Regions from separate parts of the Sinobacterium norvegicum genome, predicted to be linked through region 3. Evidence: predicted binding sites of a transcription regulator. Region 3 holds the regulator's gene; each other region holds the start of a gene.

Region 1 (7,276 bases), on a different contig from region 3:
GGTGGCGTATATTTCACCGGAGGGATGGTCGGGGCTGATAATCAGGGCCAGGGCGCCTTTTTCTGCCGCGGCCTTGGCGAGCTCCGCCGGTTGCAGGCGGTACCATTGGCCAGCTTGCTGTGGCGAAAGATAGGCAATATGGCCGTTTAAATCATCGTCACTCATCGGCACTATGGTGGCGGACAGTTTGCCCCTGGTCGGTTGCGGGAACCAGTGCGGGAAGACGGCAATGTGTTGCTTGCCAATAGTCAGTTGCTGTTGCTCGGGAAAAAACTGCTGCAGTGCGAAGGGTTGCTGCTGCACGGCAAAGCCTGCGTCTGTCAGCGAGTCGGCCAGCCACTGGCTGGTGTCTATATCCTGCTGACTGCCGGTACGGTGTTCGCCGAGGCCGGCAAAGTGTTCGACATCGCGATACAGTGCTTCACCGTCAAGTGGTGTATCGGCGACGCTGATGTTGCTGGAAATCATCAAGCCAATCAGGCCGAAGTAAAACGCTCTGTCAATCATAACCGCCCCAAGAGAAATCTTATTGTTTTAATCTGTGAGGTTAACATAGCCTGTTTTAAGCAACTTAAACCAGCGCATGTGAAGGCGATTAAAGATTAAGACCCTTTGTTTATGCGGCTTTGTGCGTTTTTCTATAATGGCTGGGGGTTTGCCCTGTGCGTTTCTTAAAATGGTTGTTAAAGACGTTTTGGCTGTTGAAACCGGTGCTGAGTGCAATATCACCTATGCTGCTGTTGGGCTGTGTTAATAGCATTTCGCAGGCCGCTTCGATGCGGTGCCGGTTGATATAGTCGAAAAAGCTCTCGTCCGCCTTGGAGTTGATTACCTGGCTTAAATAGTTGGGGCGAGTGGCTAATTGCTCGGCCAGCTCGGCCAGTTTTATGCCGGCGGTCAGGAAAGGCTGCTGTTCTATCATCAGGGTGTCGAGATTGCGCCAGAGTGTATCAATACGCTGTTGGTCGAGGCCGGATTTAGCGTATTTTTCGGTTTCTTTGGTCACGGTATCAGGTCTGGACTGATTGTTGTCAGTGGGGCTCACTGTTGCCGGCTGGCGCTGGTCCTGATCGAAGACCCGGGGCTGTCGCAGCCCCATCAGGCCAATATAATAGATCAGACAGACGCTGAGTAAGACCGAGTAAAAGGCCCGGGGGCCAATAACGTTGAAGCCTATGGCTCGCAGCAACAGTGCTAGCAAACTGATCAGCGCCGTCACAAGGCAGATCCACACCAGCACTTTCAGCCAGTTGAGATTAATCGACTCCAGCGATGAAAATTGGTTTTTAATTGCCGCCTGATAAGGGCGCAGGGTGGCCAGCGACAGCAAGGAATAAATCACCAAGGTGGCAAACAGTGGCATGGTGGCCAAGGCTACGCGACTTTGTATCAACTCCGGCAATGCCGAGTAGCGATCGTAATCAGCGGTGTCGATATCGATAATAGGGCCGCCGGGGCTGAGGGCCAGAGCGGCAATTAAAACAGGGGCAAAGTGCAGCCACTGCTGCCAGTGAAACTGATAGTTCGGTTGCACCAACAGGCGTACATAAAAATAGAGTAGCGGGCCAATGCAGTAGCTGAGGTGCAGCAGGGAAAACAGTTGCTGGTGCGGGAGATATTGTCCCTCGGGCAGGTATTCGAAGGCGATGACAAAAAGGCGGAGGCTGAGCACACCAATAAATGCCGCCAATACACGATTGGCGCGTTGGTTGCCAAAGTTAATCGTCAGCAGTGCCAGTAGTAGCATCAAGCCTTGGGAGGCACCGAGCAGGGCAATATTAGAGAGGGAGAACATCAAATCACTATCATCTTACTGTTATAGGCCGCTATTTCAGCACTTGCCTGTCAGTCAGTAAACAACGCCTTTGTTAGCAAACAGTAATGATAACCATGGTAGGAAGGAGGAGAGGCGATTAACCGCCATCGCAACGATGACGGTTAACTGATAAATCCTGTTGCCTAGCGGCGCTTTTTGGCGATGCCGGCCAGGCCGATTAACGCAGAGCCAAATAACCAAGCCGCTGCAGGTACAGGTACCTGTGATGTCGCAAAGACATCGTCGAAGCCGGCAATCATGCTGTAGTTGTTATTGGCGGTAAACGTCATGCTGGTGATGTTGCTCAGCGTGATGGTATTCAACTGACCGCCGGTTTTACCCTGGACTGAGCCAATGCTACCGGTCAAGCCGTTGGCATCGGTCCAGCTGACGTTTGAGCTACCGTAGGACTCCATATTCACCTGGCCGATATCAACAGCAGAGGTAAAGTTAAACGTCAGACCTTCACCACCGGCCATGAGGTAGTTGAAGCCGTTAGTGCCACGACCTAAGCCCTGAGTTGTCCAGCTAACCTTGCTGCCGTTCACCGGCGTGACGTTAACGCCCAGCACGCCGTCACTGGCAACAAAGTTCAGGGAGTCGTGATAACCACCGCTACCCTTGACGAAATCAAAACTTGCGGCGCCCGCTAACGAACTTGCCGTCATCGCTGCTGCGCACACTAGTAAGGTTGTTTTTTTCATTATTATCCCTCGAATTCAGCAATATAACGCTGTTGCTTAGTTCTTTATTAATTCGGGACTGGAGGTATACCATTATTACTTCCAACTACATTATCCCTAACTCTGTAGACTAACGATTTACTACTCTTGTTAGCTTGACGAGGATAATTGCAAAAGCCGTGCCATAGGGCTAAGGGCTAGCGGAACAGAGTAAATCGGTCACTTGGTAGGTCAACAGAGTGGGTGAGTGTAAATATTGTCGACCCGGGGAAAACTGTGAGGGGGGTCACAAATCGGTGCGTGGCAGCCGTCGTATTATGACAATAATTTGTAGCTGCACGGCGCAAAAAATCAAGACAGAGGCTGAAATTACTGACGGGTATAATAGTGTACCGTTTATTCCCTTTTTGCATGCGTATTGTCGCAGTCGCACTCCGAGGTGACACGGTGTGATGTCGGAGACTTGTACAGGTTTTATTTAGCTGTGGCAGCGGCAATGGCCAGAAAATTCGGGGCTGTTGCTGCATTATTGGTCGATTTGGCCAGATCATTGAAAATAACTTAAAAAAATCCACAAACTCGCTTGCTCAAGGCATGTGGTTTCTATATATTACGCGGCATTCCAAGCAAACATGTGTGTGTTTGAAGCTCGATGCCCGAGTGGTGGAATTGGTAGACACAGGAGACTTAAAATCTCCCGATCGTAAGATCGTAACGGTTCAAGTCCGTTCTCGGGCACCACTTGGAACAAATTCAAAAACCCAGTAAATCGTAAGATTTACTGGGTTTTTTTATGCCTGTTGATATTGCAGGACGATCTTTGTCACTCATAAGTCGTGTGCCTTGGCTTGGGTGTCAACGCGGGGTTCTGCGGTGGCAGGGCAAGCCGATTAGCGCTCTGAGGGTGAGTGCTGCAATCGAAAAAACAGGGATAAAAAAAAGCCCTAAACGGGAGGGACCGTCCAGGGCTTTTAGAGAGAAATGTAGAGTTTTACTGGTAGTGGTAGCGGAAAGTTGTTCCGTAGGTTCTTGGTGGGGCCAGGGCGCCCATGTAGCCACCGTAAACAGGTAGATCAGTGCCCATTACGTAGACGGCTTCATCGCTCAGGTTTTTACCCCAGATAGTAATACCCCATGTATCGTCCGCGTTAGCAATACCCAGGCGAGCATTGATAATACCGGCATCATCCTGAATTAAATTGTCATCGAGGTCGGTGTCTAAATAGTAAGAGCTCGTATAGTTATATTCTAAGCGGGCAAAGCCATTTAGGCTGGTATCAAAAATGGGGAAATCGGACTGGGCAAAGCTGCTTGCCGTCCACTTGGGTGCATTATCAATTTGCTGGCCTGTTAAGTCTTGCGAGTAACCTATGCCGTTATCAACAATCTGCTGTACGGTGGCAGGGGCATTTTTGTAGTCACCGTAGGTGGCTCGGTTGTAGGCAGAGCTTAAGCCAACGGTTAAATACTGATGGGCTAAGTAGGTGATATCAAACTCAACACCCTTTGCTTGCATAGAGCCAGCATTCTGCACCAGAACAGTACCGCCTTCGAAGGTTTGCGCCTGGAACTCGTCGTAATCGGTCCAGTAGAGAGAGGTGTTAAATGCCAGACGGCGATTTAACCACGTTGATTTCATCCCTAGTTCATAGTTGGTTGACTCTTCATCTTTAAATTCATTGTTGGGGTTGTTGGTATCCAGTGAGATCGAAGAGAAACCGGGAATGACTTCACCAACGGTGTCAGAGGCGGTTCTTAATTGGTTAAAGCCTCCTGATTTATAACCTCTGCTGAATGAGGCATAAAGCATGGCGTCATCAGTAACATGCCATTTGACGTTGATAGAGGGTGTCCAGTTGGTCGTTGTTCGTGACTGGTTTTGATAGCTTGGTGGACCACTGACAGGTGGGGTATCAACAAAAACAGGAGGTAATCCACTGCCAATTGATGTGTACCAATCATTGTAGTCCTGTGCTAACTGATCGTAGGGGCCTTTTTGAGGGCAGCTGACCCCGGGTGGGTTTGAAGCTCCACCGAGGCTGGCGATATCATAAAAAGGACAGGAGATCTGCGAGCCTTCACGGTCTTTGGTTTCCTTATTCCAGCGCAGACCTGCGGTCAGGCTGACGGTCTCGGTCAGGTTTAACGTCATCTGACCAAAGGCTGAATAGCTGGTTGTTTGATGATTGTTGTAGCCGTAGTTGGTGGTGCCATCGGTAAAGAATGCCAGCGGGTCTTGTGTACCGGGGTCGCCATCGCCGACGGCGCCATTGGCGTGTAAGTCGAAGGTGTCATCGGTATCCATGTCTTGCTGGTAATAAAACAAACCGGCCTGGTATTCGAGGAATTCACCCGACGCTGAGGCAATACGGAACTCAGAGGTGAACTGGTCAAGGCCAACGTCTGCGGCCATTTCGACGGCATCAAACGGTGAAAGGTCGCCATCGTAACCACTGGTTGATTCATACTGTCTATAAGCATTAAGCCAGGTAAGAGTGATTTCATTTTTTAACTCTTTGCTCCACTCCAAAGACATGCCCTTGTTGAGCACTTCGTTGGAGGGGGCGACGTTGCCATAGTATTCATGGGGCTCAGGGATAATGCCGTCTATCGATGTACCTGGGTTAGCCGCGGCTAAACCGTCCCATGTTGCGTTCAGTGATGAGGGCCCGTCATAGGTGATGACGTTGAGATCACAACACTTAGAGTCTTCCTTGGCGTAGTCGGCGGCCAAGATAAACTCACCCAGGGTTTCTGAGCTCCAAGAAAACTTACCGCGAACGCCCCATTTGTCCGTTGCATTGACGTCTTCGTTGAGGGTTTTGTTGTCGCCATAGCCGTCATTCACCGCACGATAGCCTGATAATCGTAGCGCTGTGTTCTCTGTCACAGGCGTGTTCGCCATCCAGCGAACCTCTTGCTGGCCGTAGTTGCCTGCGGTTAGTTCTAGATCTGCTTCAACGATTTCTGTTGGGTTTTTGGTGATGACGCTGATGGCACCGGCGGCGGTATTTTTACCGTATAAAGTTCCCTGTGGGCCTTTTAGCACTTCGACACGCTGTATATCGGTCAAGTCGTTAATGCTCATGCCGGCACGACTCATGTAGACACCATCGACAAACATACCAACACTGGGGTCAATACCGGCGTTAGAGCCGATAGAGCCAATGCCTCGAATGCGAACAGAGGTTGAGCGGGAGTCATTACCGGTCTGAATCTTAAGATTGGGTACGTATTCCCCAATTTCATTAAAGTTAGTCAGGCCGGCTTCCTTCAAGGTCTGATCCGTGAGGGTGTTAATTGACATGGCAACATCAGAGAGGTTTTCCTCACGCTTAGTCGCCGTGACGATGACTTCTTCAAGTTGTAATTGTGTTTGCTCTACCTGAGCGGTCACAGTCAGTGGGCTGAGTAACGCTGCGACTCCCAGCGCCAAGCTATGGGTCTTAGTTTGGGACATATTGGGAAACTCCAAGCTTATTATTATTTTTTGTATATTTAATACGATACTAACAGGACTATTGACGGCGAACAAGAAACAAACAGTACTGATTGTATTTTTATTATTTTAATCTATCAGCGTTGCAAAACCTCAGCCTGTTGGCGTCGAATCACTTTGGCTTCAAGGCGGTAATCACAGGTTGTACAGTGCCGCATTGCCTTGCGCATACGCTGGTTTTTGTCTTCCAGTTGGGCGATTTTTTTTTGTAGTTGCGCAATTTCGAGTCGCTGCTCGAGCAGTTTTTTCTCACGATGAAGCAATGCGGTGAGTGTGCTAAACAAGACTATTGCCCCGTGTCCCATGACATCCTAACAGTACAAGATGTTTCCGGCAGGTGAGGATCGAACTCCATTTTTAAACCGCCATTGTGGCCGTTGAACAAGGCTTCAAATGCGCCTTTACAAATAAGCAGACAGCCCTCCTCAGGAAGGGCGTTAGGGTTAGGCAGGTCAGCTTGTTTACCGCAACTGTGCCAACCGCAGTCTGGAATCGTCATGATCATTTCGCCGCCGGCGATATCGGCTTTGGTAATCACCGCTGGACCGGTTAAAAAGCCGCCGGGGTTGAAATTATTAAACAGGAATTTCTCTATGGCGCTTTGTTTGTTGGGGTCTTTAGGCTTTTTCTTCGCCTTGGCTTTGGACTTATCTGACATGCTGTTCATCATATCTAAAAACTTGCCAGAATTCTCATGGGACAAGGAGACGCTGGTGCCGACGACGATCTCTTCATATTGCTTTTGGCTGAAATGCTTGCGCAATTCTAAAAGGGCCCATTCTGCCTCGCGAACAAAATTGCCATAGCTCTTACGCCACTTTTCACGGGGGGAGTCCGACCAGCGAATAATTTCTCGTTTGGTTTTAATCTGGGCCCAGCCCGCATCAATGGTTTCCGGGTCGTCCGATAGACGAAGAATAGGTAAGAAAGTGTGGGTGATAATAGGGTGGGCCTGCTTCACAATCATTGATTTGGACATCAGCATATCCAGCCACGCCTGTGTGCCCCACTGGTACCAAAACCCTGACGGCGCAACGTAATCGGTGATATCAATACTGGGTATAGTGGCTTCAGTTTTTTGCGTGTCAGAGGTGGGGCCAGTCATGATTTTAATACCTTTAATTGTCAGTAAGATACAGCAACAAAGAGGGCTGTATTCCCTGTGGTTTATCGCCAACGTTAAATAGACCCTAACAAAGGCGGGTCAGCGGGGCAATAAAAACAAACGTGACTGTATTTTTCGTTGGGGGCGGCGTATGGTATTTATTCAATATATAC
Region 2 (7,276 bases), on a different contig from region 3:
ACTCACTGGGTTGGAACAGCCTACCAGCGTTATCAGTTCTAACAATATCGATGAGGTATTGGCACTACAGCCCGACTGTGTCTGCTATACCGCACATTCTGAAACGCGATTAATAGAGGCGGCCGCCGATCAAGCCAGGTGTTTGGCTGCCGGCATTAATGTCGTCGCCTCCTCCCTTTTTATGCTGCAATACCCTGACAACCCCGACGTTGCCTTTATCGCCGACCCGATCAAGGCCGCCTGTCAACAAGGTAACAGTACTTGCTTTAATAATGGTATCGACCCCGGCTTTGCCAACGATACGATGCCGCTGTTGTTCACTGGTCTCAGTGAATACTGGCAGACAATTAGAATGCAAGAAATTATCAATTACGCCACCTATGAGCAGGAACATACTATTCGCGAGGTAATGGGTTTTGGCCACCCCATCGACCATCCCTGCATGTTGTTTGAACCCAATATGCTGTCCATGGCCTGGGGCGGTTCGGTACGCTCAGTTGCCGCCGGTCTTGGCGTCGAACTCGACCGCGTTTATGAGGTGCACCAGCGATTACCTCTGGAAGATGATATTGAAAACGCCATGGGTGTGTTCAAAAAAGGCACCACTGGCGCCATGCGTTTCGAGGTCCGTGGTGTCATCGATGGCCGCGATGCCATCGTACTCGAGCACATCACCCGCCTCTGTGACGATGTAGCCCCAGCCTGGCCCCATGGCAAGGGTTATAAGGTGATTATTGAGGGCGAGCCGAAAATGGAAATCAGCATGGAGATGGAAGACAAAAACGGCGATCATGCTGTCGCCGGCGTTATTCAGACGGCGACAGCCATCGTCAACGCCATTCCTGCCGTCGTCAACCACCCCCTGGGCATGGTGGCGGCGTTAGACTTAGCCAAAATCACTGGCAAGGGACTCTATCGCCCTAAGTCGTAACCTCGTTCCAATCGGCGCCAAAGCAGTGCTGGTAATAGACAATGGTCTGACGCAGCGACTCACTGTCCTGGCTGCGTTGCTGCTGGCGGTAGTGCTTTAACAGTTTCGCCTGATAGCGTCTGTGCATGGCGTTGTCAGCCTGCCACATTGCACCGACAGGGCTGATTATTGATGCGCCTGCCACAGGTGTCCCGCGCAAGTAAAGACACTCATACTGACGCCCCCGGTCCTCGACAATAACCTCCTCTACCAGCGACATCCGCTGCTGCCCGAGGTATCGGCGCAAATCGTAGACATAATTGGTGGCGCAGAGTATAAAATCGAGTTCGGCGGCCGCATTATTTTTTTGAATGCCCTGCAACATCTCAATAATTGCTCGACCACCCACACCGGCGATGATCACGCAGTGTTTGATGCTGCCATCGAAATGTAGCTCGCCCACATCGGCGGTAATGACCCGGTAACTGTCGCCGCCATGGCGCTGTAAAACCGTTAATAATTCCTCGGTGATATGGGGGATTTGATCGACGAAATAACAGCGCTGAAACAAGGCACTGGCGACGAGATTAAAGCCAAGGTAGCCGTGGTCGCAGCAACAATCCCAGACACTGTGATACTGCTGCTGCGCTTGATTATCGACTAATTGACGATGAATTTCAGCCAGTCGCGGCGTCAGTTTTGGCGCGCTGATGGCAACAAACTGCGAGGATATATCGGTGGGCATAACATGGCGTCGATGAGGATGGAGCGAGCATTATAAACCCTCGGCCCGGCAAACCCCAGCGCCGCCGGCCCTCTACCGAGCCGACACACTCCTCCGCCCCAAGGGCGGTAGTAGTCGACAGCAATATTGTTACCATCTGCTACCAGGGTAAAACATCACCGTTGGAGTGCCAAAAAGTGCCGGTATTGGTCAAGTCCAATTGTTCGATACGCACCATCAAACGCTGCGCTGCTTCTGCTGGCGAAATATCACCGCTGAAACCGATCATTCTTGTCGATACCAGGCCCGGATGCAGAATGGCAACGCTTATTCCGCAGGGTTTTAAGTCCTCGGCCAGGCTCTTGCTGGCGGCATTGAGTGCTGCCTTCGACATGCGATAACCGTAACGTGAACCCGAGGTGTTGTCGCCAATAGAACCCATACGACTGGTAATCATTGCTATTTTACTGCCCTCATTAAGACAGGGCAGCAGCGCCTCGGTCATTCGCAACGGGCCAAGGGCGTTAACTTCCCACTGGGTCTGAATGCGATTAAAACACAGATCGTCGAGGCTCTCATTCGTCAACAAGCCGGCACAATTGATCAGAATATCAATGCTGCGCCCCGCCAACTTACTTTTTAACCGGTCGACCGATTCCGGCTGCGTCACATCGACATCGGTAACCACCTCACAGTCGAGAGCGGCCAATGCATCGCTGCTACTACGGCAACAGGCCGTCACCTGATTGCCCTGTGCCAAGTATTGTTGCGTCATAGCCAAACCAATACCACTGGCGGCACCGGTGATTAACACTGTCTGAGTCATGGGGTTAATCCTGATCCTCTGTTCATATCTGGCCAGAATATAACGTCTGGCCGAGGCTGTGAAGCCTGGCGGGGTGATATGACGCACAGCAGGGGCCTATCAACAAAAACGGGTTACATCATCCAGATGCCGTTAGTCCACTGACAGTCGATAGCGTCGAGCGCCATGTGAATGACCAAGCCTATACCGACGTACCGCAACTTAGGGATAAAACAGGCGACGGCATACAACAGCATAGGCACAGTTTGATGTAGCGGATGAAAACCGATACTGCAGCGCAGCGGGTCATAAATAGGTGTCGCCAACAGATGATCAACATCGACAATCATGGTGGCCATCATGATCAGGTAGGCCTTTTTCCAATCGCGGCGAAAAAACAACACGGCAACAATCAGCGGCACCAGTGCATGTAATATTAAGTGGATAACAAGACCCCCTGAAGCGAGCAGAAAAAGTGCCTACCCTACTGATCGAACAGGATTAATCAAAGAGCCGACAGTAAAAATCAGCCATAAAAAAAGCCGCATCTGCGGCTTTCGTAACATCCCTAGTCATCGCCAACATCCGTATTAGCACGTACCTCCTTGGTACGTCTTAATTATGGCTTAACCAGGTTTATATGCCATTAGACATAACGGTCACGCAACGTGAGAGATCTCCCACATCGCGTGACCTATGTCACACTTTATTTGCTTTTATTCACCGCGCTGATCTTATGAACCGCCAGGTCAGCACCCATATACTCCTCTTCCTCGCTCAGGCGTATACCGACGACCTTATCGATCACAAAATAAACCACAAAGCCTGCCACAACGGCGAAGCCAATGCCGGCCAAGGTACCAACCAACTGGCTCATAAAGGTAACACCGCCCATACCACCGAAAGACTCAAGGCCAAAAATACCCGCTGCAATGCCGCCCCAGGCGCCACACACACCGTGCAGTGGCCACACACCCAGCACATCATCGACACGGTGTAGCTTGTTTTGAATGTAAGAGAACATCATGACGAATAACACGCCAGCAACCAAACCGGTGGCCAAGGCACCAATGGGGTGCATTAAGTTAGAGCCAGCACAGACTGCAACCAAACCGGCCAGTGGACCGTTATGAATAAAACCAGGGTCTTTGCGACCGGCAATCATCGACGCAATAATGCCGCCGACCATGGCCATTAATGAGTTAACCGCCACCAGACCGCTGATACCGTCTAAGGTCTGAGCCGACATCACGTTAAAGCCGAACCAACCGATACAGAGAATCCAGGCACCCAAACCAAGGAAGGGAATGTTGGAGGGGGCGAAGGCAATCAGACGGCCATCGCGCTCACGGCCACGTCGCATACCCAGGACAATGACGGCAGACAGGGCAATCCAACCACCGACACCGTGTACGACAACAGAGCCGGCAAAATCATTAAATGGCGCGCCAAAAGTGGCCTCAAGCCAATCCTGGAAGCCAAAGTTACCGTTCCAAATAATGCCTTCGAAGAAGGGGTAGACCAGGCCTACCACAATGGCCGAGGCGATCAGCATTGGATAAAAACGGGCTCGCTCAGCCACACCACCGGAGATAATGGCCGGGATGGCAGCGGCAAAGGTCATCAGGAAGAAAAACTTAACCAGTTCATAGCCATTGTTTTCGGCCAGTGCTGGCGCCCCCTGGAAAAAGGTCACATCATAAGCAACCCAGTAACCAACAAAGAAGTAGACGATGGCAGAGACACCAAAGTCAGTCATGATTTTAACCAGGGCGTTCACTTGGTTTTTGAGACGGACAGTACCGACTTCCAAGAAGGCAAAACCTGCGTGCATGGCAAAGACCATGATCGCGCCCATTAAAATAAAATAGGTATTGCTGCTCGATACCAACGATTCTACTGCACTAGTAATATCCAAAATATTTCCACCCTTAGCTTTGCACCAAACCGTTGCACTACGCACCATTATAAAGCACCACCATCAATCCAACCTATCGACCAATGGGTGACAGTCTCGTTAAAAAAACGGACTATTGTCGCTTTTACTCTCTTCTATCGGTGCGCCGCTCTTATTTGAGGCACTTATTACGCTTTAATTGTTTTTAATAGAGCATTCCGCCCGTTTACGCACAGATATAAAGCATTTTCCGTGCCAAAAAAAGCCTTCAATTAGTGCGATTTTAATTACAGCAACAAAACAATTCCGTTAGTTAGCCATCGACACCGCTCAGCGGATGCGTTTGTGACCCTCGGCTTTTGTCCTTATACTGGGCGAATTAACAACGCTATAAATGACGGACACTATTTTGCCGAACACTTTGCAGATCCAAAATCAGCCACTCGTCGTCTCCCGCAGTGATGAAGACGCAGTATTATTGCAGCAGCGCTTCCAACATTACGGCTATCTCTATTTTCAAAACCATGTCGACAAGCAAAAGTGTCAGCAGCTAATGCTGCAGTTTTTGGACGCACTCTCCCCCCACATTGTGCTCGACCCGCAGACCGGGCTACCGGCACTGGGCGGTGAACCGTTTTTCGAGACCGACCCCATCTGGGATCAGCTCTACCCAAAAATCCAGTCGATGGAAGCGTTTCACGATTTCTTCCATCAAGCGGATCTGCACCAGTTAATGCAGATCGTTGCCGGCGACAAGCCCTTTGTCTACCCGATGAAAATGGCGCGGATGGCAACACCGAAAAAAATCGGCTATGAAACGCCGCCCCATCAAGACGCCCACTCACATCAAGCGGGAGAAACCATGGCTGGCATGTGGGTGGCATTGCACGATGTCACCACTGAAATGGGCCGACTCAAGCTATTGCCCCACTCCCATAAAAAAGGTGTCAGACCTGTCTTTGAGGCGCAGGGGGTTGGCGGCATACAATGTGAAATTTATGATGACGAGACTCTTTGGCACACCTCAGACGTTAGCCAAGGCGACGTGATTATCTTCCATTCGTGCTGCGTCCATAAGGCCGAGCCAAACACCGCCCAATCGGCGGCAAGGCTGAGCATCGATACCCGATTCTGTGATTACGGGGCACCGCTGTGGTCACTCAACCTCGAGCCTCATCACGGCTGGCGTATCGACGACCTCGATTGGTCAAACATTTATAAGGACTGGAAAAACCAACACCTCCAATACTACTGGCAGGACTACCCCAATACCTTTTGATAGCCGTCGCAGAACAGAGCGATGGCACCCAAAACACTTTTTGACAGCCTTTGTGACAGCGGCCTATGGATTTATGACGGACGTATGTTTAAACTGTAAACTTACAGCCATTTTTGACCAAGTGGCTAACAATAAAAGCGTACGACGCAATAGTTTTACAAGGCATAACAATGAAAATGAAACTCCTTAGTGCCGCGGTTTTTGCCGTGGCGCTCTCCGGCTGCTCCAACGACAGTGATTCTGACGTCAACGACTCAGCCCCTGAGTTCGGTACGGCTCTCTACAGTGCCGACATCACCGAAACCGAACACGGCATCCCGCACATCAACGCCGAAGACTGGGGCAGCCTGGGCTACGGCTATGGCTACCAATACGCCAAGCAAAACCTCTGCGTATTGATGGAGGAAGTCGTGCGCGCCAACGGCGAGTCTGCCCGTTATTTGGATGGCAATATCAACGAAGACTTTGTCTACCGCTACTACAACAGCGATACCAATATTCAAAGCAACTTTATCGACAAGCTGGACCAGGATGCCCGTGATGTAATGGATGGCTATACCCTGGGTATCAACCGCTACATAGAGGATACCGGCGTCGACAATATTGCCGGCAGCTGTCAGGGCGAGCCCTGGGTGCGACCACTCAACCAGCTAGATAACTACAAGGCACTGCACAAGCTATTGATCCGTGCCAGTACTGGCCCGCTCGCGCCCTTTATCTCGGCGGTCAACGGCCCGGCAGAGAGCGTCGCCAACGCCCCAATGGCCGACCTGTTTCAACAACTTGCCCTCAATACCGATGCCTTCGACATGCCCAAGCCTGAACAGATGGGCAGCAACGCTTATGCCCTCGGCGGCAACGTCACCGAAAATGGCAGTGGCTTGCTACTCGGCAACCCTCACTTCCCATGGTCTGGACGCCTGCGCTGGTATATGGCCCACCTGACCATCGATGGCGAATACGATGTCATGGGCGCCTCGCTGCACGGTTTCCCACTGATTAACATCGGCTTTAACAAGGACATCGCCTGGACACACACGGTGTCAACCGGTCGTCGTTTCAGCTTCTTCGAGCTGCAACTCAACCCTGACAACCCAATGCAATATGTCTATGGTCAGGATGATGCCGGTGCCGACATCTATCGCGACATTACCAGCGAACAGGTTACTGCTGAACAGGTCCGTGACGATGGCAGTATCGAGACCGTCGAAAAGACGCTGTACTTCTCCCACTATGGCCCGATTGTCGATCTCGGTGGCGTCAGCGATCTACTCGAAGGTTGGCCAACTATTTTGAAGTCGGTGTTTACTGTTCGCGACGTCAACCTCTACAACACGTGGGGCTTCGATACTTGGCGCGGTATGGGCCAGGCAGAGAACCTGGATGAGGTTACCGAGGCTGCCGCAAAGATGGGCAACCCATGGACCAATACCATTGCCGTCGACCGTGAGGGTAACTCAATGTATGGCGATATCAGCACCCGTCCCGGCATCACCCAATGGCATTTCGACAACTGCGTCAAAGGACTGGCAGCCCCCTCGTTGACCGATGAAGGCTACCCCACTCTCGATGGCTCAGACCCAAGCTGTGAGTGGGCCACCGATGCAGACTCTCCCGCCGATGGCGTCATGGGGGTGAGTCAGCTACCGGTGTTACAAAAC
Region 3 (7,276 bases):
ATACTGGGATCGCTGGACAGTAGTTTGCTGATAGGTAGCAAACCGAGAAATTTATCCTTGCGATTGACGACAAAAATAGTGTCGATAATATCGGGTAATTCGTCGTGACGACGCAGATAGCGCAGCACCACATCCAGACTGAGGTCTGGCCGCGTGGTGATGTTATCGGTATTCATCAAGCCGCCCGCAGTATCCTCGTGGTAGGGCAGAATCTTCTCTACCCGTTGACGATCTTGGGCATCCATCGCCAGCAACACTTCACGGATGACGCGATCGGGCAATTGCTGCAATATGTCAGCGGCATCATCGGGTTCGAGCCCGTCGGTCAGGGCAATGAGTTCATCGGTGTCTTTGTTCTTTAAAAAATTGGCCTGAAGCTCCTCGCCCAGCTCTTGTAATACGCTGCCCTCTCGGCGGTTGTCGAGTAAGCGCCACAGCACGGAGCGCTGTTTAGGTGGGGATGACTCTATCAGGTGAGCGATGTCTGCATCGGTCAGACTCTTCAACATATGCCTTATGCTTTGGAGGGCTCCGCTATCGACGGCGTCATTGAGAGCGCGAAGATGGTGCTGAGTTTGGGCTTGGTCGGTAGCTTGGGGCATAAAAATTACTCTGTTGAAGATAGTGGTTGAGCGCTAGGCGTGACCTTCTGATAATGGTGTGGGGTGAATGGGGGCGATTATGCTAGAAAAAGTATAAGACAACAACGCATTATCGGTATTATTCAACGTGGTGTAATGTTACTTATTTGCATCTATTCATCTTCGTCAAAGCGGTTATTGATCAGTTGGCAGACAGCTTCCATGGCGGCGGTTTCATCGCTGCCCTCACAGCGGATGGTTATCCAGCTACCCTTCGAGGCGGCCAGCATCATTACCGACATGATGCTTTTGCTGTCGACGCTTTTCTCATCGCGAATAATGGCGATTTGGCTGGCAAAGGCGCTGGCAACTGTTACTAGCTTGGCTGCGGCCCTGGCATGGACGCCGAGTTTATTGATGATTTCTATCTGTTGCTCAACCATGAGTATGCTGTCGCTTTATTTATTATCGAGTTCTCGGTGGCGTACCTGTACATTGTCATAAAGGGCGCTGAAATGTTGATAAAGTTTTTCCGCCATAAAGACGCTGCGGTGCTGTCCGCCGGTGCAGCCAACGGCGACAGTAGTATAAGAGCGATTATTGGCGGAGAATCGAGGCACCCAGCGTTCAAGGTATTGTTTGATATCGTCAAACATCTCTTTCACCTCATCCTGTTCTGATAAAAAGTTCTTTACCCCATCGTCAAGGCCGGTTTGGCTGCGAAGTGATGGCACCCAGTGTGGATTGGGTAGGCAGCGCAGGTCGAACACCATATCAGCATGGTTGGGGCTGCCCTTTTTAAAGCCGAATGACTGGAATTGCAGCGTCATCTGGCCGCTGTTTTGGTCGGCGACCTCAATGCGAATAAAATCACGTAACTCGTGATAGCTAAGTTTGGTGGTGTCGATGGTTAAATCGGCGATATTAGCAATCGGCTCGAGAATCACACGCTCGTCTTCAATTGCCTCCTGCAATGCGGTGTGGCGATTGCTCAACGGGTGCTTACGACGAGTTTCACTGAAACGCTTAATTAGAGAGTTGTTGTCGGCGTCGAGATAGATAACCGAGGTCTCGACTTCTTCCGGCAGTGATGAAATAAGGGTGGGAAACTCAGAGAGCGTACGAGAGCTATTGCGGGCATCGATGCAGACGGCAAGCATCTCTTGTTCGGGGGACGAGTTGGCTCTCGCCTCACTGATCAAGGCGGGCAATAGATAGGCGGGTAGGTTGTCGATACAGTAAAAGCCGACATCTTCTAACACATTAAGCGCTGTACTCTTGCCGGAGCCGGAGCGTCCGCTGATGACGACTAGTTTCATAGCTTCCCTATCTTGTAATCCAGTTAGCCTGTTGCAATGGGCTGCAAGGCGGCATCAAAAAGTTCTTGGTTGCTGTTGGTTGCCCTCAGACTTTGGCAATAATCTTCAGCGCTAAACAATTCCGCCATCATTGACAGGGCCTGAAGGTGATCATCGCAGGCTTCCTCAGGAACCATCAGCACGAACAAGATATCAACAGGCTGATCATCGATGGCATCAAACGCAACGGGTTTGTCGAGGGTGAATAAGGCGCCGGTAATCCCCAGGCAGTTGGGCACTCTGCAGTGGGGGATGGCAATGCCTTTGCCAATGCCGGTGCTGCCGAGCTTTTCTCTTGCATTAAAACGCTGAAACAGCTCCTCGTTATCAAAGGCGCTGACATCCTTGCAGATATGTTCTGCAATGATTTCTAGCACGCGTTTTTTGGAGGAGGCTGACGCACCTGAGACGGTGCGTTCTAGTGTGAGAATATTTTGCAGTTGCATGATAATTTAATAAGTCTTGCTATCTGGAGCCATGATTACTGGCGGTTTGCTTTTCTTTGTATTTCAGCAATTGACGGTCTAGCTTGTCAGTTAGCAAGTCGATTGCGGCATACATATCAGCCGCTTCCGAGGATGCGGCAATGTCGGCGCCGGTCACGTGTATCGTGGCATCGGCCCGGTGTCTGGTTTTTTCAACAGTCAGTGTAACATGTGAGTTGGTAATACTATCAGAGTGTCTACTGAGACGGCCAAACTTATTGGTGACATATTCGTGTAAAGCTTCAGTAACATCGACGTGGTGACCGCTGATATGGATTTGCATATGTTTATCCTCTGTCGCTACAGGCTGTAATTGCCCTGTTGTCTGTGTGAATACCGCATCTTGGTTGTCGCCCAATATTTGACGGGCTTATCTATAGTCTAGACCAGTTGTTTGCGTTCGTTTGAGGGAGGAATCATCATGGATTCTCTGTACTTAGCGATTGTCCGCCGGGCGACCTTAATCCCTTGCTCTGCCAGCAGCTTGGTCATTGCATTGTCGCTGAGCGGCTTGCGAGGATTTTCGGCGGCCACCAATTTTTTGATAATGGCGCGGATTGCCGTCGATGAGCATTCGCCGCCACTTTCGGTGCTGACGTGGCTGGAAAAAAAGTATTTCAGCTCGAAGATGCCCCGGGGGGTGTGCATGTATTTCTGCGTTGTCACCCTGGAGATCGTAGACTCATGCATTTCAACGGCGTCGGCGATGTCGAGCAGGACCATTGGCTTCATCGCCTCATCACCGTAGTCGAGAAAACCCTGCTGCATTTCGACAATTTTGCTGGCAACTTTCATCAGTGTTTCATTCCGACTCTGCAAGCTTTTCAGGAACCAGCGTGCTTCCTGCAAATTGTCTTTTAAAAAGGTATTGTCAGAGCTATTGTCGGCCCGCTTGATTAGCGAGGCGTAATCGTTGTTAATGCGTATGCGGGGGGCGATATCGGGGTTTAGCTCCACTCGCCAGTGTTCATCGACCTTGCGGACGTAGACGTCGGGGACAATATATTCGGCGCTGTTGGCCTCTAAGTCATCACCAGGACGGGGGTTAAGGCTTTGAATCAGGCTGATAACGGCCTTCAGTGGCGCCTCTTTGATGCGAGCTCTACGCATTAGCTGATTAAAATCTTTGTTGCCCAGTAGCGGTAAATAGTGCTCGACAACTTTTTTGGTGTCACTGAGCCAAGGGGTGGACTCGGGTAATTGGTTGAGCTGAATTAGCAGGCATTCTCTTAAATCTTGGCTGCCAACACCGGGTGGGTCAAACTGCTGAATACGATGCAGTACGGCCATTACCTCGTCGAGTTCAATGTCTAGCTGATGATCATCCTCAAAACCTTGATGGATTTCCTCGGCACTCAGTGACATAAAACCAGAGGGCTCTATGGCATCGATAACCGCGAGACCAATCACCCTATCGGTGTCGGACATGGGAGTGAGGTTTAGTTGCCATAACAGATGCTCGTGCAGGCCCTCGGCCTGACTGTTCCGGCTGTCGATATCAAAGTCTTCGCCGCCAGGTCCTGCGCTACCACCGGTGTTCTGGTAAACATCATCCCACTGTGTATCAACGGGAAGCTCTTTGGGGATGTTGTCAGGGTTTGACCAATCGATATCAGACTGAGCGGCATCGGCGGGCGTTTCGGGGCTGGCTGTTTCTATTTGGGCGGGTCCCTCAGTCGTATGGTTGAGGGCTTCTAAATTATTTTCCGGTGAGGCGTTATGTTCCTCTTCGGTGACTTCGAGCATGGGGTTGGAATCGAGAGCCTGCTGGATCTCTTGTTGTAAATCGAGCGTTGACAACTGGAGTAGGCGAATAGCCTGTTGCAGTTGCGGGGTCATCGTTAATTGCTGACCCATTTTCAGTTGCAGCGATTGTTTCACAGCGACAGATTCTCCCAAGCGAACCGCGTATCAGTCTCTGTTTGCTATTTTCGGTTATAGCAATAATAAGAGCTCTCTGAATAGCCGGATATCCGCCGGCAATCTAGTAAGGCCGGCATTATAATCATCAGTAACTCTGTAAAAGCAGTAGTTATTATCAAATTTATACAGCGTCAGTTTATCGGTAGTCGCGACGACAAGCAAACATTAGACCAGCTTTAAAATAGCCTTTGTGTTTAGAGCTTGAATTGCTCACCCAGATAGACTTTGCGGACCTGATGATTACTCAAAATAGTCTCTGCGGTGCCCTCGGCAATAATATAGCCTTCGCTGACGATATAGGCCTTGTCACAGATGTCGAGGGTCTCTCTGACATTGTGATCGGTAATGAGTACCCCGATGCCTTTGGACTTCAGGTGATTAACAATCCCTTTGATCTCGTTAACCGAGATGGGGTCGACGCCAGCAAAGGGCTCATCGAGCAGGATAAATTCAGGCTCTGTGGCCAGCGCTCTCGCTATTTCTACCCGGCGCCTTTCACCTCCCGAGAGAGACATGCCGAGGCTTTTACGAATATGGGTGATATGGAATTCTTGTAGCAGCTCTTCCATTTTTGCATGACGCTGTTTCTTGTTTAAATCCTGGCGTGTTTCGAGTATCGCAAGCAGGTTGTTTTCCACCGATAATTTGCGAAAAATTGACGCTTCCTGTGGCAGGTAGCCAATCCCGTGTTTGGCCCGGCCGTGCATAGGTTCTGCGGAAATATTGGTGTCGTTGATCCACACCTGGCCGGCATCCTGGGGCACAATCCCGACGACCATGTAAAAGCAAGTGGTCTTACCGGCGCCGTTGGGGCCGAGTAGGCCGACAACTTGCCCGCTGTCTATCGACAATGAAACATCTTGAATGATTTTACGTTTTTTATAGGCCTTGGCTAAATTGTTGGCTTTCAGGGTCGCCATCTAAGGTTGCTCACTTTTATCGGTGCTGTCAGTGTCAGTTGGCGCCTCTGGCGCGGGCTCGCTGGTGGGTATGGCCTCGTCCGGTATTCTATCTGATGGCGGGGTGACCTCTGCGGCGGGTGCCTTCTTTTTACTGGGGGGGAGGACTACGTGAACGCGGCCATCGCCCTCTTGTTGGTCTTTGTTGCCCTTGGCTTTGACGATTTCTTCCGCCATGAGGTATTCAATCTGTTCGCTATCGACCTGGGTGCCATCCTGTTCGATACTGGCCTGGCGGGTCAGAACGAGTAGCTCTTTGGCGGCATAATAGTCGATGATTTCGCCGCGGGCATAGACTATCGCCTTGTTTTCTTCGGGGCGCTGTTGCAATTTTGCCGGTTTGCCCAGCGCCTGAATTTTGGATAATTCGCCGTTGACCTGGTTGATGATAATTTTGTCGGCTTCAATATGAAGCGTGCCTTGGTCGAGTTCGACATTACCGATATAGGTGGTAATCGCATTCTTATCGTCACGCTCGGCGCGATCAGAGCGAATATGAATAGGTTGTTCGCGGTCAGTAGGCAGCGCCTGGGCCAGCTGGACCGTCAGCAAGGAGCAGAGAATCGCAATCGCTGTTAGGGGGCTATGGCTCATAAACAGAGTGAACTCCAGAGAGTAGAGAAATAAATTCTTTGTTGAAGTCAGCGTGCATCCCCGTCGCCTTGGTGACGCCTGATGCCTGGGTAATCGTCACCGCTTCTTTGGTATCGGCGGTATTGAGTACGGTGTTAATTAATAATATTTCAGTGTTCAGCACGGTACTGTCGGCAGCGGTATTACCGGTGGTAATCACTACATTGTTGGTTAATAGTACGGTTTTATCAGGGTTTACCGTAGCATTTTTTGCCGAGGCTATCTGTTTTGTCACACTGGCCTCGTAACTCTTGATGACCGGGTTAGTCACAAAAGAGGTGTCGCTGTGATCGAAGTGAATCGCTTTGTCAGCAATCGAGTGGGTATCCAGCTTGCCGTCGACATCGAAACTGCGGTGATCGGCTTCGGTGATATACCATGCTGGTGCTTTAATCACGGCGGCCACTAGCAGGTCGCCGGTATTGTTATCCGGCGAGGTGAAGTAGGCAACAGCAGTGACACCAATGACGGTGGCGGCTGCGGCCAGCCATTGTTGTACCTGTCTCGATCGTTTGCTCACCGGCTAGCATCCGTAACGTGTTAATAGTGTCAAAATTATACCAGACCGGCTCGTAATAGTGCATGCAGATGGACGACACCGGCTAGGTTATCGTCTTGGTCGACAACAACAACAGAGGTGATTTGGTTGTCCTCCATGATTTTCAAGGCACTGGCCGCCAACATGTCGGGGCTGACAGTCTGGCAACCTGGGTTCATCAATTCGCCAATAGTGGCTCGGTGAATGTCGATTTCGCTGTCGAGGCTGCGTCGTAAATCACCATCCGTGAAGACCCCAACGACTTTTTGTTGTTCGTCGACAACAGTGGTCATGCCGAGGCGTTTCTCGCTGATCTCAACCAGCGCCTTACTCAGCGTGGTATTGGTTGAAACGCGGGGGATTTCATCACCATAGACCATGGCGTCAGACACTTTCAGCAGCAGGCGTCTACCCAGAGTGCCACCGGGGTGAGAGAAAGCGAAGTCGTCGGCGGTAAAGCCTTTCTCCTCGAGCAGTGCAATAGCCAGTGCGTCTCCCATGACCAGTGCCGCGGTAGTGCTTGATGTTGGAGCTAAATTCAGTGGACAGGCCTCTTTGTCGATACTGACGTTGAGGTTGGCATCGCTGGCCTGCGACAGCGGTGACTGCGGGTTGCCGGTAATGGTAATCAGTGGTGCGCCCATACGCTTGATCAGCGGTACGATGGTGACAATTTCGGCGGTATTACCGGAGTTGGACAGCGCTAGTACCACGTCATCCTTGGTAATCATACCCAAGTCGCCATGGCTGGCCTCTCCTGGGTGGACGAAAAAGGCCGGGCTGCCTGTGCTGGCTAGGG
Region 4 (7,276 bases), on a different contig from region 3:
CCACGAATTCAAGCCCGTGCCATCAATACCCACGATATGCCTCTGGGCAACATGACCCAGATGACCGACGAAGAGCGTGCAAGCCTGGCGACCTGGATCAGCCAAGGCGCCAACATCGACTAAGCTACTGCCCCTGAGCGAGTTGCCAGCCTTGGCAGACTCGCCAACCAAACACTGATGCAGGTGTAATATCGCGAACCGCGACCTTCAGCGGGCTTATCCAGCCCGCTTTTTTTATGCCTGCGCTTTATTACTGGGCATTAAAAAGCCCCCGAAGACCACGTCTTCGGGGGCTTTTTAATAGCTTTCAGCGTTAATGGAAGGGGAATATATAATTCAACCAAGAGCTGACTCGCAGTATTACCCGTCGGATAATAGCCACATGTACCGCGTGCTCGGTGTAGATGGCACTTTGTGCGTAGGCACCACCCACCATCAGCTGGCGATAGGGGTCGAAGGCGGGGTCGGTAATCTTAATAATAACCGGTATGCGGCCCGGTTGAGGGGCAGAACTGGGGTCGATTAAATCGCCACTGGCCTGTACCTGCCCCTGACGCATAGCCGGCGATACGGCAAGAATTTCACCGCCAAAAACCTGGCCCGGCAACGCATCAAAAGCGACCTCGGCCTCATTACCTATTTGCAAACGCATCAGATTATTTTGACGATACCAGCCGACTAAATACATCTCTTCTTCCGGCAAAAACACCATCACCGGACGCACTGGCAGGGGAACTGCCATCACACCCGGCCTCACCGCCACCTGTACCACATAACCATCCGTCGGCGCCTCGACCACCGTTTTACCAAGGTCTCGAACAGCGTTCTCAAGCTTCGCCGCTAAGCTATCGGCTTGTGAACGGTATAACTGCGCATCACGTTCACTGCCCAACTTCTTACGGAACAGCTCCTCGGCACGCAGCGCATCTTCCTCTGCCGCGTCATACTGCGCCTGAAAATCATCTACGTCATTCTGAAATGGCTCGGGGTCAATAGAAAAGAGTACGTCGCCTTTATTTAAACGGGTACCCGCCTCGGCATGAACAACCAACACCTTGCCACGCACCTCGGGCACTATCGGCACGGTGACAAAATACTCACGGGTAATCTCCGAATAAGGGTGGTTGTAGTTCATCACAAACACCATCACCCCAACCAGCACAATACCGCCGAGACCGGCCGTCGGCACAGACCATTTGTTGAGTGGTATCTTGAATATTTTGAAGATGGCGATACAGATGGCGGTATAGGTTAATAAAATCAATAACTCCATTACCCTTCACCTCGCGAATCATCGGCCACGGGGTTCTTCACCCCGGTCAACAGTGCAAACTCACCCTGTAATGTCTCGAGCTGTTGCTCCAACTCCGCCACTCGGGTCGGCAGCGCCTGCTGACTGTGGTGGCCAAAGCCCCAGCCCCGGTCCTCACGATAAATCGTTGCCCATATCCACAGGAATGGCCAAATCACATGGAGAGTAAATAAACTGACCCAACCCGCGGCATGGATGGCATCCTGATGGGGGTGATTTCGGTGCTTGGCGATCTCATAGGGAATATCGTGCAGGGCAATAATGCCGTAGAACAATACCAGCACGGTAAAGATAAGCACCCCAAGGGCGAAATAATTGAGCATGACCAGCTCTCCAATCCGTTGATTTATATTCATTTGACAGTCTTGAAAGAATAGCAGAATAGTATTCAATACTCATGTAAAATCAATCTCCCCAACCCGCCGCCAATATCGCATACCATGAACAGCCAATTCCAACAGCAGATTTTGACCACTGTTGCCGCTATCCCCGCAGGCTTCGTCGCCAGTTACGGAGACATTGCTCAGCTGGCCGGTTTATCGAACCAGGCCCGCCTCGTCGGGGCGGTATTAAAAAAGCTGCCGGCCAATTCAGCCATCCCCTGGCACCGAGTGATCAACAGTCGAGGACAGATCAGCCTTCCCCTCGACAGCGATGGCTATCGGCGTCAAAAAGCACTACTCGAAGATGAAGGCCTAATCATTCAAAGCCAAAACGTGCTGTGGCAGGGCAAGCGCTGGCAGCCACAATGACACCCAGCCCTACAAAAAACTCTTGCAGGAAAGATAATAAATGCGGCGATTATTATGTGACCCAAGTCACACAATAGACAGAGTGTCGAAATCACTTACAAGACCGCGCCTCCCTACCAAAATACCGATGTCGCCAGTCGGCGACAGCGATAAAGAGCCATCCGCATTACATTTTATAAAAAACAAAACTTGTCACTAGCGGGTGATAAATTCCTATTTTTACAATTGTAAAAACCCTGCCGACGAAACCTTTTACAACCCGCAATTAAGATTCCTCCAGCACTGACCAACACCCTATTATAACAACACAAAAACAATTTAAACCACTGAATTTTAATCATAAAATAATTTTGGCACTAATATTGTTTATATCCTGCATACAGGCTAATAATTTCTTGTTTCTGCTGCAACCATAGGGAGGCGCAAGAATTACAACCTGAAGGAATGAAATAATAAAAACCAAGGCTTGGGCAGTGCAGATTGATCGCAACGCCCTTCCAAATCGAGTTTTCTCGAAGGATAATAAACATGAAAAAATTATTGATTGCGGCTTCAGTCGCAGCAGCAGTTGCTTCAACAGGTGTTAACGCTGCCCAGGTAGTACTTCACTATGACGTATCGCTGGCCGGCACCATCTCTGGCGGCTCTTCAGGCAGCCAGAGCGGTGGTGGTACTGCTACCATCGTGGTTGACGATGAAACCAACTATGGCGCCTTCGTAATGAATACTGCACTGGCTACCAGCAGTACTTCTTTCGGTTCCACACTAACCGCCAACACAGAAAACGTAGTGTGGGGCCAGTTTGACCCTCTAGCCTTCCTCGACGGCCAAGGTCTTGTTTTTGATGCTGACGGTGCCACCTCACGCGTCACAGCCTGTACCGATACCTCACCACCAGTTTTCGGTAACACCGTATGTTCAAACGCCCCTGTTGGCAGCGAGCTACCGTTTACTATCAAAACTGATGGTGCCGGCAACCAGATTATGGACGCCAGCAATATCGGCTTAGTAACACTGACTTCAACACTGACGATTAACGCGCCTTTCGTTGGCAATGTTATGACTGATGTTGACTACACACTGACTATGAACCCTGCCGGCAGCTTCGCCGCACTGCCAGACGACGTCAACCTGGGTCTCTATAACGATCTGGCCAACCCTGTTCCAGTTCCTGGTGCCGCTTGGTTGTTCGGCTCGGCCCTTGTCGGCTTAGGCGGCATCGCCCGTCGTCGTCGTAAAGCTGCATAATTAATTTTGGCTAATCGCTAAATTTAATGTTAAAAAAACGCGCTGTAATGCGCGTTTTTTATTCTTTTATATCATTATTATTCAACCTAATCCGTTATCCTATCTATAGAAAGCATGCTCAAATATTCAAACATCCTACTGACTCACTTGCGAATGTTTTTTCTTCTGCATACGACAAACACCGCCCGGTGACAGCATCTGATTATTGATCATGATAACGCACTATTCTTTGCGTTAAATTTTACGACACTGTAATTATTTTTTTAAACAGCAACAGTCAGTGACCACGCCATAACATGGCCTGCAGTGTCACCGCTGTAAAGATTTCCGAACTTAGTAGCCTTTTGCGTCTGTTTTATTTTATAAAATAAACGTCAACAGATAACGGCCAATAAAAATAACAAGCCGAAAATAATAATTTATACAAGAATAAAAATAACCGGAGAAACCTATGCCGCGGTCACGTAACCGGCTGTTAGCACCTGCCAATTTATTGCCTAACACCCTAGCCGTTTCAGTAGCGATTGCCTCGTCACTGATTATTAGCCCAAGTTTCGCGCAAGAAAAAGAAGGCTTTGCCCTCGAGGAAGTCGTCGTTACCGCTCGTAAACGTGAGGAATCGATGCAGGAAGTGCCGGTAACTGTCTCGGCCTTCAGCGGCGAATCGCTGAAATCTCTCGGTATCTCCAGCGTCAAGGATTTAGAAGGTGTTGTTCCCGGCCTCAACATGGGGGGCGGCGGTAACGGCACCAAGGGCGAAAGCAACCCATATATTCGCGGTATCGGTCAACGTGAAACCAAGGTCACCGTCGACTCTGCCGTTGGTACCTATATCGACGGTATTTACTCTTCACGCGCACCCGGCGCGCTGCTCGATGCTGCCGATGTTGAATCGATGCAGGTACTGCGTGGCCCACAGGGCACGTTATTTGGCAAGAACACCACCGGTGGCGCCATTGTTATCAACACCAAAAAACCCCATGAAGAACTCGGTGGCCATATTGAGGGCACCATCGGCAACCACGGCCGTCAAAACGTCTCTGGCACCGTCAACCTGCCACTGATCGACGACACATTGCTATCGCGCTTTACTCTCGCTCAAACCAAGAACGATGGTTACATGGAAAACCTCGAAGACGGTAAACTGTGGAACGACGATGATAGAATGATGGGAATCGGTCAATTCCGCTGGGAAGCGACCGATACGCTGCGCGTCGATTTATTAATGGCGGCGACAAAAACTCGACAAAAATCGCGGGGACAACAGTGTAACTTCTACGGTGATGAGCTTGCCGATCAGGGTTATAGCAAATCCTCACTTGAATTATTTTATGACAACAACAGTCAGAAAAGTGCAGAAGAACACTGTAAGGAAAGCGGTCAAGACTTAGACACTGATCAATTTAGAAGCGAACTTAATAACAGCAATGGTATTTTCCGTCAGAGTATTTACGAGGTGGATACCAAAATGGTTGGCCTTACAGTCGATTGGGATCTCTCTGATGTCTCCGATTACGCATTAGCCCTCAAGTCTATTACCGGCTTCCGCCAGGTAGAGCAAAAAGCAGACGAAGACTTGGACGGTAGTGCAGCCGCCCTGATTGGCCGCATTCAACCAATTGGCAATGAGGTTAATCAGTACACACAGGAATTTCAGTTTACCGGCAGCGCAATGGATGGCCGACTCAACGCCACCCTTGGCCTCTTTGGCTCCATCGAAAGAGCCGATGACGATTGGCTGCAAAGTTATGTTGCCTTTGCTGACAGCAGCCAGACCAATCCTCAGCCACAGGATTATATGACACTGCTGGCGCAATCAGATTTGACCGAGCGCGAAACGGACAACACCTCTTGGGCGGTTTTCTCTCAGGTTAGCTTTGACATCACCGAACTGACTGAACTGACGCTGGGTATTCGCTATACCGAAGAAGAACGTGAGACAACCTATCATGAGGCTAATGTTTACCTACCGAGTATTGGCAACGGCACTTACTGCCCACAGGGTGGCTGTTTAAACTATATCGATACCACCACGCAAAACGTGACTCACCTCTTCAGCGAGTCGGGTACTCAGCCCTTTTCACAATGGCAATATGGTTATGATGCCAACCGTAATGGCAACTTAGAAGATCGTGAAGTGGGCACCTATGGCGAGTCTTCAGACAGCCGTAAAGACAGCGCTTGGTCGCCTAGCATCAGCTTAAAAATGCGCGCCACCGATGCCATTCTCGACGCGCTTTATCTCGAAGAAGGCATGACATTTCTCACCGTCAGCCAGGGCTTCAGATCCGGCGGCGTGGTGGTCGGCAACGAGGTCAACCCCGCCACCGGCATGAAAGACATGAGTCAGTTCGAGCCTGAAAACGTGCTCAACTATGAAATCGGTTTCAAGGCCGATGCCTTCGATGGCTTACTCCGTGCCAATATGGCGCTGTACTATACCGACTACACCGATATTCAGGTCACCACCGTAGTACCCGACGCCCTTGGCATCCCCCTGCCAGCGGTTGAGAATGCCGGTAAGGCAGTTATCCAGGGAGCCGAAGGTGAATTCACCTTAATCCCTCATGAAAGTGTGCGCTTAACCGCGAGTTTTGCCTATACCGATGCGGATTATAAAGAATATTTAGTCGATGTTTACGACCCAGCCAGCAGCAGCTTTCAACAGATCGATCGTGCCGATGAGCCTATGCCTCGCGTCGCGGAATGGACGGGGTTTCTTGCCGCTGATTACTTCCTGTATACCGAAAGCTTTGGCACCGTCATCCCCTCGGTTATCGCTCGGTATACCTCAGAAATCTATCACGGCTTCGATCGAGAAAGCTTTGTTGTTGAAGAGCAAATCACCTCTGATGCGACCACCTTCCTCGATGCCCGTTTAACCTGGCAGCTGCCTGATGACGCCACCACAGTCACGCTATGGGGCAAGAACCTGACGGATGTTGACGACTACTTAGTTGGCGGCATACCACTGGTCGGCGTTGCTCGCAGCAGCGGTTCGGTCTACGGAGAACCGCGCACCTATGGCATCGATTTAGCCTATACCTTCGAATAAATAAAACAAAAATAAAACTGTTCTTTTGGAGAATAGCGATGAAAAAAAATAATAGTTTTGTAAAAATTAAAAAATCGAGAAATATGTTCAGTAAAACATTAATTTCGGCCGCCCTCACAACCGCATTACTATCAGGCTGCGGTGGCAGCAGCGGCACTGACGACTATGCACAACCGGCACTTTCGGGTGCTAATAACAGCAGCCAATCATTGATGGGGTCGGCAGTTAAGGGACCTATTATTAACGCCGATGTCACTGTTTATGCTCTAGACCTCAATGCCGAAGATCTTCGAGGGGCAATCGTAGCCACCGGTTCGACTAATGAGCTTGCACAATTCAGCGACATCATTATTGAATCAGGCAATGATAACGAGGCTTTCTTCGATAGCTACTTCATCGTTGAAGTGAGTAACGGCACAGTCATTACTACAGGGGAAGCACCAAAGTTAGCCACACTAACCACCCTTATCAGTGGCCGAACCTATAGCCGAGATGGTGCTGTTTATGCCACCCCGCTAAGTACTTTCGCCGTCACCTATACGGCAAAACTACTGAATAATAGTGATATGCTATTTGGTGAAGCATTGACGGAAGCGTCTGAGACGATTCAATCAGCCTTCGGCTTCGGCATTCTAGACGGTATAGACCTCTATACCACGGCACCGATACTAACCGACAGCGGCAATCACCAGCAGGCATTGGAGTATCGGACGGCTATTGAAGGCTTTGCCGCCATCCTACTGTTGATTACTGAAACCAGTGGCCTCACTACCGACCAATTATTATCGATGCTGGCCAGCGATTTACTCGATGGCGGCATCGATGGCCTTGCCAACGGCGAAGTAATTGACGGGCTACCCTCTGTTGAGCAGTTAAGTACTGCGATTGCGACCAACCCTGCACTGCTAA

What was found. The regulator sigma-54, encoded in region 3, starts transcription at its own class of promoters, with help from an activator protein. The targets are predictions, from matches to a motif close to TGGCACANNNNTTGCNNT.
Region 1: the regulator sigma-54 is predicted to act here: its motif matches at 2,667-2,684, upstream of L9P87_RS00475 (VPLPA-CTERM sorting domain-containing protein).
Region 2: the regulator sigma-54 is predicted to act here: its motif matches at 4,577-4,594, upstream of L9P87_RS00705 (ammonium transporter).
Region 4: the regulator sigma-54 is predicted to act here: its motif matches at 2,416-2,433, upstream of L9P87_RS07400 (VPLPA-CTERM sorting domain-containing protein).

Annotation. Positions count from the first base shown of each region.
Region 1 covers NZ_CAKLPX010000001.1:89,516-96,791, forward strand. The annotation lists gene L9P87_RS00465 (hypothetical protein) at 1-507, opposite strand, end outside; gene L9P87_RS00470 (helix-turn-helix domain-containing protein) at 617-1,795, opposite strand; gene L9P87_RS00475 (VPLPA-CTERM sorting domain-containing protein) at 1,960-2,520, opposite strand; tRNA gene L9P87_RS00480 (tRNA-Leu) at 3,154-3,240, shown strand; gene L9P87_RS00485 (TonB-dependent receptor) at 3,491-5,959, opposite strand; gene L9P87_RS00490 (hypothetical protein) at 6,076-6,282, opposite strand; gene L9P87_RS00495 (hypothetical protein) at 6,285-7,103, opposite strand.
Region 2 covers NZ_CAKLPX010000001.1:156,546-163,821, reverse strand. The annotation lists gene L9P87_RS00725 (NAD(P)H-dependent amine dehydrogenase family protein) at 1-931, shown strand, start outside; gene L9P87_RS00720 (tRNA (adenine(22)-N(1))-methyltransferase TrmK) at 921-1,655, opposite strand; gene L9P87_RS00715 (SDR family oxidoreductase) at 1,795-2,460, opposite strand; gene L9P87_RS00710 (DUF6122 family protein) at 2,574-2,876, opposite strand; gene L9P87_RS00705 (ammonium transporter) at 3,146-4,357, opposite strand; gene L9P87_RS00700 (phytanoyl-CoA dioxygenase family protein) at 4,746-5,615, shown strand; gene L9P87_RS00695 (penicillin acylase family protein) at 5,786-7,276, shown strand, end outside.
Region 3 covers NZ_CAKLPX010000007.1:43,700-50,975, forward strand. The annotation lists gene mgtE (magnesium transporter) at 1-509, opposite strand, end outside; gene L9P87_RS17940 (hypothetical protein) at 510-632, shown strand; gene L9P87_RS17260 (HPr family phosphocarrier protein) at 755-1,024, opposite strand; gene rapZ (RNase adapter RapZ) at 1,040-1,900, opposite strand; gene ptsN (PTS IIA-like nitrogen regulatory protein PtsN) at 1,924-2,385, opposite strand; gene hpf (ribosome hibernation-promoting factor, HPF/YfiA family) at 2,405-2,707, opposite strand; gene L9P87_RS17280 (RNA polymerase factor sigma-54) at 2,806-4,305, opposite strand; gene lptB (LPS export ABC transporter ATP-binding protein) at 4,542-5,267, opposite strand; gene lptA (lipopolysaccharide transport periplasmic protein LptA) at 5,268-5,900, opposite strand; gene lptC (LPS export ABC transporter periplasmic protein LptC) at 5,890-6,459, opposite strand; gene L9P87_RS17300 (KpsF/GutQ family sugar-phosphate isomerase) at 6,495-7,276, opposite strand, start outside.
Region 4 covers NZ_CAKLPX010000001.1:1,658,134-1,665,409, forward strand. The annotation lists gene L9P87_RS07380 (urate hydroxylase PuuD) at 1-123, shown strand, start outside; gene L9P87_RS07385 (HlyD family secretion protein) at 314-1,273, opposite strand; gene L9P87_RS07390 (DUF3302 domain-containing protein) at 1,273-1,668, opposite strand; gene L9P87_RS07395 (MGMT family protein) at 1,753-2,064, shown strand; gene L9P87_RS07400 (VPLPA-CTERM sorting domain-containing protein) at 2,593-3,312, shown strand; gene L9P87_RS07405 (TonB-dependent receptor) at 3,764-6,367, shown strand; gene L9P87_RS07410 (hypothetical protein) at 6,406-7,276, shown strand, end outside.